Regions from separate parts of the Pseudarthrobacter sp. MDT1-56 genome, predicted to be linked through region 2. Evidence: riboswitches for the same ligand, from Rfam matches in the RefSeq annotation. Region 2 holds a riboswitch; each other region holds the start of a gene.
The links. A riboswitch is a leader RNA that binds a small molecule or an ion and turns the genes downstream of it on or off. The one in region 2 is predicted to bind thiamine pyrophosphate.
Positions count from the first base shown of each region.

Region 1: it holds a riboswitch for thiamine pyrophosphate, as region 2 does, so the genes downstream of both, AC50YC_RS15800 (bifunctional hydroxymethylpyrimidine kinase/phosphomethylpyrimidine kinase) here and AC50YC_RS06605 (FAD-dependent oxidoreductase) in region 2, are expected to answer to the same signal.
Region 3: it holds a riboswitch for thiamine pyrophosphate, as region 2 does, so the genes downstream of both, thiC (phosphomethylpyrimidine synthase ThiC) here and AC50YC_RS06605 (FAD-dependent oxidoreductase) in region 2, are expected to answer to the same signal.
Region 4: it holds a riboswitch for thiamine pyrophosphate, as region 2 does, so the genes downstream of both, AC50YC_RS16690 (ECF transporter S component) here and AC50YC_RS06605 (FAD-dependent oxidoreductase) in region 2, are expected to answer to the same signal.

Region 1 covers NZ_JBWZCK010000011.1:114,301-117,485, forward strand. Annotated here, with positions in the region: gene AC50YC_RS15800 (bifunctional hydroxymethylpyrimidine kinase/phosphomethylpyrimidine kinase) at 1-1,496, opposite strand, end outside; TPP riboswitch at 1,479-1,576, opposite strand; gene AC50YC_RS15805 (Rne/Rng family ribonuclease) at 1,682-3,185, opposite strand, start outside.
Region 2 covers NZ_JBWZCK010000003.1:361,276-364,460, reverse strand. Annotated here, with positions in the region: gene AC50YC_RS06620 (RNB domain-containing ribonuclease) at 1-76, opposite strand, end outside; gene AC50YC_RS06615 (ferritin-like fold-containing protein) at 118-789, shown strand; gene thiE (thiamine phosphate synthase) at 824-1,531, opposite strand; TPP riboswitch at 1,558-1,692, shown strand; gene AC50YC_RS06605 (FAD-dependent oxidoreductase) at 1,734-3,092, shown strand; gene thiS (sulfur carrier protein ThiS) at 3,089-3,185, shown strand, end outside.
Region 3 covers NZ_JBWZCK010000024.1:3,945-7,129, forward strand. Annotated here, with positions in the region: gene thiC (phosphomethylpyrimidine synthase ThiC) at 1-1,618, opposite strand, end outside; TPP riboswitch at 1,616-1,723, opposite strand; gene AC50YC_RS19475 (SRPBCC family protein) at 2,042-2,344, shown strand; partial or broken gene AC50YC_RS19480 (IS3 family transposase) at 2,592-3,185, shown strand, end outside; AL1L pseudoknot at 2,870-2,983, shown strand.
Region 4 covers NZ_JBWZCK010000012.1:108,648-111,832, reverse strand. Annotated here, with positions in the region: gene AC50YC_RS16700 (DUF4386 family protein) at 78-845, shown strand; gene AC50YC_RS16695 (heme-degrading domain-containing protein) at 837-1,382, opposite strand; TPP riboswitch at 1,576-1,719, shown strand; gene AC50YC_RS16690 (ECF transporter S component) at 1,786-2,469, shown strand; gene AC50YC_RS16685 (ABC transporter ATP-binding protein) at 2,486-3,185, shown strand, end outside.

The DNA.
Region 1 (3,185 bases), on a different contig from region 2:
GCGGCGAACTCCTCATCCGCGTAGGTGCGCAGCCACGCCGCATAGGGGTGCGCGTCCGGGGCGCCGGTGGCGAGGAACTGTGCGTGCAGGGTCTCCCCTACCTCGGCGTAGAGCCAGAAGCACGGCAGTACAGCGGCCACCAGGACCCCGTAGCTGCCGGAGACCGAGGCCGCCAGCAGATGGTCCACATAGGTCTTCGTGACCGGCCCCGGCGTCACCCCGGCCGAGCGGGTGCCCAGCCAGGTGCGGTGCAGCTCGGACTCGACTTCGAGGCAGTTCTGTGCGGAACGGGCCCAGAAGAGCTGCTCGGCCTCCGTGGGCGCGATCGCCGCGGCGCGGGCCAGGACGCGGGAGTAGCCGTTCAGGTACAGGGCGTCCTGGGCGAGGTAGTAGGCAAACTCCTTCTCCGGCAGCGACCCGTCGGCCAGGGCCTTGATGAAGTCCAGTCCGTAGATCGCCGCCAGGTCCCCGGTGGCCGCTTCCCGGAGCGCGGCGGCGAAGGTACCCGCGGCCAGGACGCGCCCGGTCCTGCCATGGTCCTGGGTGTGCTGCTGGACGTGGTGGAAATGATGGACCGGGCCGTTGCCGGTTCCGACGTCGAGGTCCGCCGAGCTGCGCAGGGCCTCCTGCAGCCAGGGCTTGACCTGGCGGAGCGCGGCCTCCCAGTCCCCCGGCCCGGCTTGTCCCATGATTCTGGCCTGCACGGTCGCCATCGCCGAGGACAACGAGCATCCGGTGCCGTGGCTGTTGCGGGTAGGCACCCGCTCCCCCGGCACCACAACGACGTCCTGGACCAGCAGTCCTCCGGTGTTCACCAGCGCATCCGGACAGCCGAAGACGACGTCCGGATGGCCCTCGTTGCCCGGATCGCCCTGGCTGTCCCCGGCGCCGCTGCCGCCGTCGAGGTGGCCGCCCTTCACCAGGACCGTCGCTCCGGTCTGGGCCGCAAGCCGTTTGCCCTGCTGCAGGGCCACGGTCCAGTTCCCGGCGACGGGCTCGTGGAGCAGGAGGGCGAGTTCGGCAAGGTTGGGGGTGACCAGGTCCGCGTACGGCAGCAGCTCCTGCAACGCCGTCTCGGCGGACTCCTGGAGCAGCCGGTCGCCGCTCGTCGCCACCATCACCGGGTCCAGGACGACGACGGCGGGCCGGACCTTCTCCAGCCAGCTGCGGACGGCGTCGATCACGGCCGCATCCCCCAGCATCCCGATTTTAACGGCGTCGATGCCGATGTCCTGGCTGACGGCGTCCAGCTGTGCCGTGAGGAACGCTGCCGGCGGGACATGGACGGCGCTGACGCCTCGGGTGTTCTGCGCGGTCAGGGCGGTGATGGCCGCCATGCCGTAGCCGCCGTGCGCGGCGATGCTTTTCAGGTCGGCCTGGATCCCGGCGCCGCCGGAGGGGTCGGAACCGGCGATCGCGAGCACCCGCGGGATCCGGGGCGCCGAAGGGGCAGGGACACACGGAAGAAACGTGGAGGTGGTGGTCAAGAGAGACATCCCTTCGCCGGTGCTAACCGGACAGGTTCAACGGGTCTGGATCTCAGCCGGCTCGATGCGCGGCACCCCGTGTCAGGGATCCAGCCTAGCCGCATCCCTTAACGAAGTCGCGGGTGCGGCCCGGACCTGGTCGTATTGCTACGCCGTCCGGACCGCACCCGCGGCCCTGCTGAACTGTTCCGGTGCTAGAGCTCCGAGGCCGGAACCCCGACTCCGAGGATGATCGGTTCGCTCGCGGCAGGCTTGGCCGCCGGCGTGGTGGCCGCCGGGACCTTGGCCTCATGCACCGAAACGGCGGCGGACTGCCGGGTTTCCTGGCGCTGTTCCACCGAGGTCTCGTTGGCTGCGCCCTGGGCGCGGCTGGCGCTCCGGTTGCGGCGTCCGCGGCGTGCCCGGGAGGTGCCGGCCTCGGCTTCCGCTTCGGTCTGGGAACCAGGCGCCTGGGCGCGTCCCGGTCCGGTTCCGCCCGTGCGCGCCGGAGCGGCCGTTGCGGTCCGGGCTGCCGGAGCCTTCGTTGCCGGCGCATTCCCGGTCGGGGCGGCCGGTTCCTGCGCGGCCGGAGCCGTGGCTGCCGGTGCTGCCTCGACTTCACCCAGGTGGGCGAAGGCCTCGGTCAGGAGGTCCAGGGTGAGCGCGGGCGCGCTGGTCTCGTCGGCGTGTTCCACGAACGGCAGGGCGACCTGCTCGCCGCCGAACGTCAGCACGGCGGCGGGACGACCGGCAGCTTCCTCCGTGGCGGCCAGCTCGACGGCTGCCTCGATGGCGGCCTGGCGGGTCCCGGCGTCGGCAGCGGTGGCTGCTTCCCCGTCATGAAGGTGGGCGGCGTGCGCCGCTGCGGCGATGTTCGCCAGCGCGGCGCGGGTGGCCTCGGCCTTGGCGTGGCGCTCGGCCTCGGTGGGCTCGGCGTGGACTGCTGCCGGGGCGGACTGCTCGTCCGTGCCCTGGCTGCCCCTGCCGCGGCGGCGGCCCTTGCGTTCGGTCCGCGCGGCGGCGGGCTGGTGCTCAGTCCGCGGAACGTGGTGCTCGGCCGCCACGACGTTGGCGCGGCGGTGCTCCACCGGCTCGTCGTGGGTGACGATGCCGCGGCCGGCGCAGGTTTCGCACTGTTCGCCGAAGACTTCCAGCAGCCCGGTGCCCATCCGCTTGCGCGTCATCTGCACGAGGCCCAGCGAGGTCACTTCGGCGACCTGGTGCTTGGTCCGGTCCCGGCCCAGGCACTCCACCATGCGGCGCAGCACCAGGTCGCGGTTCGATTCGAGCACCATGTCGATGAAGTCGATCACGATGATGCCGCCGATGTCGCGGAGCCGGAGCTGCCGCACGACTTCCTCGGCTGCTTCGAGGTTGTTCTTGGTGACGGTTTCTTCGAGGTTGCCGCCGCTGCCGGTGAATTTGCCGGTGTTGACGTCCACCACGGTCATGGCTTCGGTGCGGTCGATCACGAGGGAGCCGCCGGAGGGCAGGAAGACCTTGCGGTCCAGGGCCTTGTGGATCTGCTCGTCGATGCGCCACGCGGCGAAGATGTCAGTGTCCTTGGTCCACTTCTCCAGCCGGCCCACGAGGTCCGGGGCCACGTAGGTGACGTAGGCCTCGATGGTGTCCCAGGCTTCCTCGCCGGAGACGATCAGCTTGGAGAAGTCCTCATTGAAGACGTCACGGACCACCTTGATCGTCAGATCGGGTTCGCCG
Region 2 (3,185 bases):
TGCGCAGCGCGTTGAGCGCCTCGGCCAGTTGGTTCTTCTGCTGGTGGACACTGGGGGTCAAGCGATGATGGGACACGAAAATCAGATTAGCTTCATTTACGCCATTAGTCTTGGATCATGAGCACATCCCCGGCTGATCCTGCCCATTACAACAGCTTCCTGATGGATCTGCTCGGCGTGATGGCTTACGGCGAGCTTTCCGCCTTCGAGCGGCTCTCCTCCGATGCGCGGTATTCACCCACCCTGCACGACCGTGCGGTGCTGGGCCGGCTCGCCGTGATCGAGTTCCAGCACTATGAGCTGGTGAGCGCCAAACTCGACGCCATGGGCCTGGATGCGGAGGCCGCCATGCTGCCGTTCCAGCCGTCCGTGGACCACTTCCACGAACGCACCCGGCCGGCGGACTGGTACGAATCCCTGATGAAGGCGTACGTCATCGACACCGTCTCCGCGGATTTCTACCGTGCCATTTCCCGCTACGTCGACGCCGGAACCCGGACCCTGGTGGAGCAGATCCAGTCCGATGGGGGCGCGACGGCGGTGCTGCGGGAGCGGATCAAGACCGCCCTTGCCGACGACCCGCGGCTGGCTTCGCGGCTGGCGTTGTGGGCGAGGCGCCTGCTCGGGGAAGCACTGACCCAGGCGCAGCGGGTGAGTTTTGAGCACGCCTTCATCGGGGGCCTGATCGGCGCGGACGAGGACCGGTCCAAGGAACTGGTCCGCGAGCTGATGGCGGAACTGGCGGCGAACCACTCACGCCGGATGACCGAGCTCGGCCTGGCCGGCTGAGCGGACGGACCGGACCGGACCCAGTTCCCCGCGTTCAGTTCCCCGCGGCGTCGAGTGCCGCGAGCAGGGCCCGGGCGGCGTCCGCGGGATCGTCGGCTTCGGTGATGGCGCGGACCACCACGATTCTCCGCGCGCCCGCCTCCACCACCTGCTCCACATTTCCAAGGTCAATGCCGCCGATCGCGAACCACGGCACCTCGCCCGCGACTTCGCCCCGGGCCTGGCCCTCGGCCAGGGCCGATGCCCGGCGGGTCGCGTCAGCCGCGTAGCGCACCAGATCAAGCCCGACGGCGGCGCGCCCCGGCTTGGTGGGGGTGGCCCACACCGGCCCGACACAGAAGTAGTCCAGGCCAGTGCGGCCGGTGGAGGCGGCGATGGCTGAGTCCACCTGGTCCGGGCTGTGGGTAGAGAGCCCGATCGCGGTGTCCTCGCCCAGGAAGTCCCGGGCAGCCCCGAGGGGGATGTCCTTCTGCCCGATGTGGAACACCGGCGCCCCGGAGAGCGAGGCCAGGTCCGCCCGGTCGTTGACGGCCCAGAGCCGGTCGTGACGGCGGGCCGCCTGGTGCAAAACCTCCAGGAGTTCCAGCTCCTCGGCTGCCTCCAGGGACTTGTCGCGAAGTTGGATGATGTCAACGCCGCCGGCAAAGGCCGCGTCCACGAAGGCCGCGAAGTCGCCCCGGTCCTGGCGGGCCCCGGTGCAGAGGTAAAGGCGGGCAGTGGCGTGGGCGGCATCCTGGCTCATGCGTTCAGCCTAGTTCCTCTAAACTGGGCGAATACCGCGGGAGCCCGCCGCAGCCGATCACGCCACAGGCGTCCGGCGCGCACGGGCTGAGAGGGCGTCAGAGCCGACCGCTTGACCTGATCCGGTTAGTACCGGCGTAGGGAAGGAATCCTTCTTGGGCCACACATCCGTCCGCGGCACGCCCGCGGGACCTGAAGCAGCGATGGCCGATGACGCCGAAACCCCGGAATGTTACGACGTTGCCGTGATCGGCGGCGGAGTCGTCGGCCACGGGATCGCCTGGGCAGCGCGGCTCTCGGGCCGTTCGGTCGCCCTGATCGACGATGCCCCCGGAAGCGGCGCCAGCTGGGCGGCTGCCGGCATGCTCGCCCCGGTGAGTGAACTGCACTACCAGGAGGAAGCTCTCCTCGAGCTCATGCTGGAATCCTCCCGCCTTTGGCCGGCTTTCGCCGCCGGACTGGATGGCGGGCTGGACGGCGGAGCAGACCGTGGAGCCGGGCGGGCCGGGACAGACGACGGCACGGGTTACCTCACGACGCCGACTCTCGCCGTGGGTGCCGATGCCGCCGACCGCCGGGCGCTCGCGGACCTGCGCGCCGTCCAGCAGGGGCACGGCCTTGCCGTGGAGCCGCTGACCGTCCGGGAGGCACGGCTACGTGAGCCGCTGCTGAGCCCGGGCATCTCCTGCGCTTTCGACATTCCCGCCGACCACCAAGTGGACCCGCGCCGTCTGATCGCCCGGATCGGCGGACTCCTGGCCGCCGACAGCCGCTGCCGGATCATCAGCCGGCGCGCTGCCGGGCTGCTCTGGGCGGACGGACGGGTGACGGGCTCCAGCCTCGTCGGCGGCGGCACCGTCCGGGCCAAAGAAACCATTGTGGCCAACGGCCTGGGCGCCGCCGCGCTCAGGGGCCTGCCTGCCGGACTCCGGTTGCCGCTGCGGCCGGTCCACGGCGACATCCTCCGGCTCCGGGTGCCGGAGAAACTGCGGCCGCTGCTGACCGCGACGGTGCGGGGACTGGTCCGTGGCGTGCCGGTTTACCTCGTTCCCCGGCAGGACGGCACGGTGGTGATCGGAGCCACCCAGCGGGAAGATGACCTCGGAGCCGACGACCAGACGAAAGCCACGGACCGCGGCAACCCTTCCGGCGGCAACCAGGCCGGCGGCGCCGTGTCCGCGGGCGGCGTCTACCAGCTGCTGCGCGACGCGCAGCAGCTGGTCCCCGCCGTCGCCGAACTGGAACTGCTCGAGGCCACGGCGCGGGCCCGGCCCGGGACTCCGGACAACGCGCCGCTGCTGGGCCGGGTCGCTGATCCGCAGCACGGGGACGTGGCGGGACTCATCATCGCCACCGGGTTCTTCCGGCACGGCATCCTGCTTACCCCCGCTGCCGCGGAGATCTGCCGGCAACTGCTGGACGGCGTCGCGGACCCCCGCTGGGCGCACTTCCGGCCGGACAGATTCGCCACCGGACCGCAGGTCACCGGCACGCAGGAAACAGCCCCCCGGAATACCACCAACCGGGACACCACCCCTGAGCACAGCAAGGAAACGGTATGAACATCCGACTGAACGGAACAGAGCACTCGCTCGCCGACGGCGCCTCGGTCAGCACCCTCGTCAGCCAGATCACCGGCCGGCCGCTGGCCCCGA
Region 3 (3,185 bases), on a different contig from region 2:
ACTGGTCGCGGATGTCCTGGGAGAGCCGCATGGAGCAGAACTTGGGTCCGCACATGGAGCAGAAGTGCGCGGTCTTGGCCGGTTCGGCGGGCAGGGTCTCGTCGTGGAAGGACTCGGCCGTGGCCGGGTCCAGGGAGAGGGCAAACTGGTCACGCCAGCGGAACTCGAAGCGTGCCTTGGACAGGGCATCGTCGCGTTCGTGGGCTCCGGGGTGGCCTTTGGCGAGATCCGCCGCGTGGGCGGCGATCTTGTAGGTGATCACGCCGGTCTTGACGTCGTCTTTGTTCGGCAGCCCGAGGTGTTCCTTGGGCGTGACGTAGCAGAGCATCGCGGTGCCGTAGCGGGCGATCTCGGTGGCTCCGATGGCCGAGGTGATGTGGTCATAGCCCGGCGCAATGTCGGTGACCAACGGGCCGAGGGTGTAGAAGGGTGCGCCGTCGCAGAGCTCCTGCTGGCGTTCGACGTTTTCCCGGACGAGGTGGAAGGGGATGTGCCCGGGGCCTTCGACCATGACCTGCACGTCGTATCCCCAGGCGCGCTTGGTCAGTTCGGCGAGGGTGTCTAGTTCGGCGAACTGGGCGGCGTCGTTGGCATCCGCGGTCGCGCCGGGCCGCAGGCCGTCGCCGAGGGAGAAGGCAACGTCGTACTTGGCGAAGATCTCGCACAGTTCATCAAAGTGGGTGTAGAGGAAGTTCTCCCGGTGGTGGGCCAGGCACCAGCCGGCCATGATGGAGCCGCCGCGGGACACTATGCCGGTGATCCGGTTTGCGGTCAGCGGCACGTAGCGCAGCAGCACGCCGGCATGGACGGTCATGTAATCGACGCCCTGCTCGCACTGCTCGATCACGGTGTCCCGGTAGATCTCCCAGGTCAGGTCATTGGCCTCGCCGTTAACCTTCTCCAGCGCCTGGTAGATCGGCACTGTCCCGATCGGGACAGGAGAGTTGCGGATGATCCATTCACGCGTGGTGTGAATGTCATGCCCGGTGGAGAGGTCCATCACGGTGTCGGCGCCCCACTGGGCCGCCCACTGCAGTTTGTCGACTTCCTCGGCGATTGAGCTTGTGACAGCCGAGTTGCCGATGTTCGCATTGATCTTCACCAGGAAGGACTTGCCGATGATCATGGGCTCGGATTCGGGGTGGTTGATGTTGTTGGGGATGATGGCCCGGCCCGCTGCGACTTCACTGCGGACAAGTTCAACGTCGCAGTTTTCCCGCAGTGCCACGAACCGCATCTCGGGTGTGATGATGCCTTGGCGGGCGTAGTGCATCTGGGTCACGGTCTTGTCGTCGAGGGCGCGGCGGGGCACCGGTTGCGCGCCTTTCCATTCAGCAGAAGCGGCTCCCCGGCGCACGGCTGACTTACCGTCGTCGAGCAGGTTCCGTTCCCGGCCGCCGTAGGGCTCGGTGTCGCTCCGGGATTCTATCCATCCGGACCGGAACGGTTCCAGACCGATCACAGGATCGCTTCCGGGACCGGCCGTCCGGTACGCCGTGAACGGTGGATTCTTCACCCCGTTCGGAGAGTCCTCCAAGGCGATCTCCGTGACAGGGACGCTAATGCCGTGTTCCGGGTCGCGGGCGTACGCGAGCGAATGCGAATTCATGGAGCTCATCAGTGGTTTCCTACTTCCTTCGCCGGCATGACCCGGACAGGTTCAACGGTCGCAGACTGCCTCAGCCCGATCTCAGCCCCTGCAGGGGCACCCGTGTGGATGTGATCGAGCCTACAGAAGCATCACTCCCGGTGGAAATCCGCTGGAGGAGCGACGGTCCCGCCGCAGAGGGTCGAAGAGGGGCTTTCGGCACTGGGGTTCTCGGCGGTGCGGTCGAAGCATTGGGGTTGAACATAGGAGATTTCCATGGAGACCAAGGTGCTAACCGAGATGCACATCGACGCTCCGGTGGAGACCGTGTACGCGTTCTTGGTGGACATGGAGAACACCAACCGCATCAATGCCTCCTTAATGGGCGGCACCGTTCAGATGGTGTAGAAGACACCGGACTGGGTCGGCACCACGTACCGGATATTCCGACACTTGATTGGTGGGCTGTACTACGAGTTCAGGGCGCGCAACGTCGAAGCCGTGCCGAACGAGCTCCTCGTGCAGACCACCGAGGGGTGGATCATGAAGCAGCTGATGTCGGGCACCCACGTCCTGCGCATGCAGCCAGAGGGATCCGGGACACACCTCACGATCGAGATCGCGCCGCCGGGCATCGCGCGCATCCCGGTGATCGGTCCCCGTCTGGCAGGCCGGATCAAGAAGACAATGGCGCGCGTGCACAAGCCGATGGACAAAGAGATCAAAGAGTTGCTCGAGAGCCACGCGGCTGGGTAGGCGACGCGTCGCCACGGCGGACACCGACCCACTTCCTCGCGTCAGACGGTCTGCTCACCAGCGTCGAGTTCGTTGATTGCGCGCCCGTCACGCAATTTCCCTCCGCCGGGCGCACACGCCGGACCCGGAGGAGCGTCAGATTCGTGGAAAGCACTCAGCCTGCGCTGTAAGTGGGCGACATAGCCCAATGCCTATGAACTGCCCCGGGTTTAATGGAGGGTGTTGAGTCCTTGAATGGATGAGCACCATGCCAGCACCAAAAAAGTATCCTGACGAGCTTCGCCAGAGGGCGGTCCGGCTTGTAATGGACGCGCAGAAGAACCCCAGTGGCCGGCGAGGAGCCTGCACCAGAATCGGCGCGCAGCTGGGCATCCCTACTGACACTATCCGCGGCTGGGTGCGGACCGTCGAGATCGACCAGGGCGTGCGCCCTGGCACTACAACCGACGACGCTACCCGTCTGGCAGAGCTTGAACGCGAGGTTGTTGAGTTGCGGAGGGCGAATGCGATCTTGAAATCAGCATCAGCTTTCTTTGCGGCGGAGCTCGACCGCCACTCCCGACGATGATCTCCTATATTGACAATCACAAGGAAGAATACGGGGTCGAGCCGATCTGCAAACAGCTGCCGATCGCCCCGTCAACCTACTACGCAGCCAAGGCACGCCCTGAGTCCAAACGATCAATTTCGGACGCCGTGACAACGGAAAAGCTTGCTCGGGTGCACCGGGAGAACTACAGCGTCTACGGGGCCAGGAAGGTCTATGCTGCCCTCAATCGAGAGGGACACCGGGTGGCCCGGTGCACAGTCGAGCGGCTGATGCGCCGAACCGGCCTGCACG
Region 4 (3,185 bases), on a different contig from region 2:
GGATCCCGGACTGGATCCCGGGCGGGCCGGGACCAACGCCCCTGTCCGGCGGGTCCGGCCCGGTCCTACCTTCGAGCATGGACCAGCCCAAAACCCGACCGCGGGGCCACGCCTCGCCGCCCACCGCCCCTACGACCGACGGCCAGACCTGGCGGCGGCTCTATTTCTGGGCCGGCATCGCCTCGGCGCTCTTCGTGGCGCTGCTGATCCTCGCCCTGGTCCTGGACTTCGCCGCCCCGCCCCCGGTCCACGGGGGCTCCGAGACGCTGGAATTCATTGCGGGGAACAAGGGGGTCTACCTCGCCGAGCAGCTGCTGTGGATTGTGCCGAACATCCTGCCGGTGCTGGTGTTCGTGGCCCTGTTTGCGGCGCTCGCCCCGCTGGATAAGAGCCTGGCCCTGCTGGCCACCGTCATCGGCGGCCTGTCGTGGGCGCTGATCCTCGCCGTCCCGGTCACCAGCCGGGGCTCCCTGGTGCTCGTGTACCTCAGCGACCGTTACACCGCGGCCGGCGATGATGCAGCCCGGCTCCGTTACGCGACCGCCGCCGAGGCCATCGTTGCGGAGAACAACACCCCCGCCGTCGTCGGCGTCCTGTCAGCGCTTGGCATCCTGCTGATCTCCGTCGTCATGCTCAAAGGTGTGCTGCCGCGGACCCTGGGTTGGCTCGGGATCGCCACCGGCGGCCTGGGCGTCGTCGCGGAGGCGCTGCGCGACGCGGTTCCGGAGTTCTACTGGGGTTACGGGGTGCTGTTATGGGTCTGGTTCGTGGCAGTTGGGCTGGCCCTGATCCGGCTGGCCGCGCGGACACCCCGGAGCAGCGGCAGCTCCGGCAGGCTAGTCTGACCGCGCGGAGCGGCCGAGGATTTCCGACAGGGCCTCGACCACCAGCTCATGGTCGGCTTTCTGCGGCAGTCCGGAGACCGTGACGGTGGCGACCATCCCCGTTCCGCGCAGATAAATGGGGAAGGCACCGCCGTGCGCGGCGAACTCCTGCTGGTCGAACCATTCGTTGTCCTCTATCCTTCCTCCGGCGGCCCGGGCCCGGAGACCGACCAGCAGCGACGGGACTTCGTACCGCACGGCTGTGCGCTGTTTGGCCCTGATCCAGCGTTCGTTGTCCGGGGTGGCGCCCTCCAGCGCCGCATGGAAAAGCACCTGCTCGCCTTTGGTGATGTCGATGGCGATCGGGTGGGACCGTTGCCGGCCGAGTTCAACCAGGAGGAGCCCGAGGTCCAGGGCGTCGTCCTTGCTGAAGGACCTGAACTGCAGCTCATCCATTTCCGCCAGGATGCGGCCGATGAGCGCACCCAGGGAACCGTGCGGCTGCGGTTCCGCCGAGTCCGGGTCGTAGTCGGGGGAGGGCACTGGTGAGTTGGTCAAATGATTCAGCTTCCGTTAGTTCACCGCCGTTGATGGCCGGCCGGCCGCGGCGTCCGGCGTTCCCGTGCTTTGCCGACTCTACCAAGCGGGCCGTTCCGGGTCACCGGCGCGGGCACCGGCGGATTGTGACGGCCGGCCCCGGAAAACAACGCTCCACGGGTGTAAACTGGGCCACGCCCACAAGGGCGATATTTAGATACGACAGGGGAGCGCCGCCGTCGGGCATCACCGGAGGAATCCGGGGAAACCACAGGTGGGCGCTGAGAGTGCGGACAGCCGCAGACCCTCGAACCTGATCCGGTTAGTACCGGCGCAAGGGAGTCGAGTTCTCAGAGTGCGCGGGGTGGCGGAGGAAGCTGCGGGCCCCGGGTCACTCTCCCCTCCTGTTCCTCAGGAGGACGATATGACTGACACATCAGCCGAGCACACACCTGCCAAGCAAGAACCTGCCAACCACGAACCCGCCAGGCATCAACCTGCCACCACGCCCGCCCGACGCAGCCATAACTGGCGTGTAGTGGACATTGTGGTGGCCGCGTTGATCGCGGTGGCCGGCGGCGTGATCTTCTGGGCCTGGTCCCAGGGCGCCAACATCATTTCCGCCCCCGTCAACGCGTTCTACCCGCCGCTCACCGGGCTTTACGCCGGCGGCTGGATGATCCCCGCGGTGCTGGGCATGCTCATCATCCGCAAGCCGGGCGCAGCGCTGTTCTGCGAAGCCGTGGCCGCCACCGGCGAGCTGATCATGGGCTCGCAGTACGGCACCACGGTGCTCATCTCCGGCCTGCTGCAGGGTCTTGGCGCCGAACTGGTCTTCGCCGCCTTCATGTACAGGAAGTTCAACCTTCCGGTGTCCCTGCTCGCCGGTGCCGGGGCGGGCCTGTTCTGCGGTCTGAATGATTCATTCCTGCCCTGGGGCTGGAACATCGCCTACGCCGGCGGCGACAAGCTCGCGTACATCATTTTCACTGCCATCTCCGGCGCCGTGATCGCCGGCGGGCTGTCCTGGCTCGCCACCCGCGGCCTGGCCCGGACCGGCGTGCTGAGTTCCTTCGCCTCCCGCAAGGCCGCCACGGAGCCCGTCTGACGTCCGCACACTGACCATGACATCCTCAGATACAGTACGCCCGGCCACAATCGCCGCCCGCGGCTGGGGCTGGCGGCACGCCGGCCGGTCCCGGCCCGCCGTCAGCGGCCTGGACCTGGACATCCGGCCCGGGGAGCGCGTGCTGCTGCTGGGACCCTCGGGTGCCGGCAAATCCACGCTGCTCCACGCCCTGGCCGGGGTGCTCGGCGACAGCTCCGCGGGCGGCGCTGAGCACGCGCCTGGCCCCGCGGCGGACCCCGAGGACGCGGACGAGACCGGCAGCCTGCTCATCGACGGCGCCCCGCCGCGGTCCCGGCGGGGCCGGGCCGGGCTGATGCAGCAGGACCCGGAGACCCAGGTGGTGCTCTCTCGCCTCGGCGACGACGTCGCCTTCGGCGCGGAAAACCTCTCCGTGCCCCCGGGGGATATCTGGTCACGGGTAGCGGAAGCGCTCGACGACGTCGGGCTGGGCCGGCTGCCGCTGGACCACCCGACGTCCGCGCTCTCCGGCGGGCAGAAGCAGCGCCTGGCGCTCGCCGGCATCCTGGCGATGCGCCCCGGGCTGATCCTGCTCGACGAACCCACCGCCAATCTGGATCCGGCCGGCGTCCTGGAAGTCCGCGACGCCGTCGGCCGCTGCCTGGAGAAGACCGGAGCCACCCTGGTGGTGGTGGAGCACCGGGTTTCGGTCTGGAAGGAGCTGGTGGACCGGATTG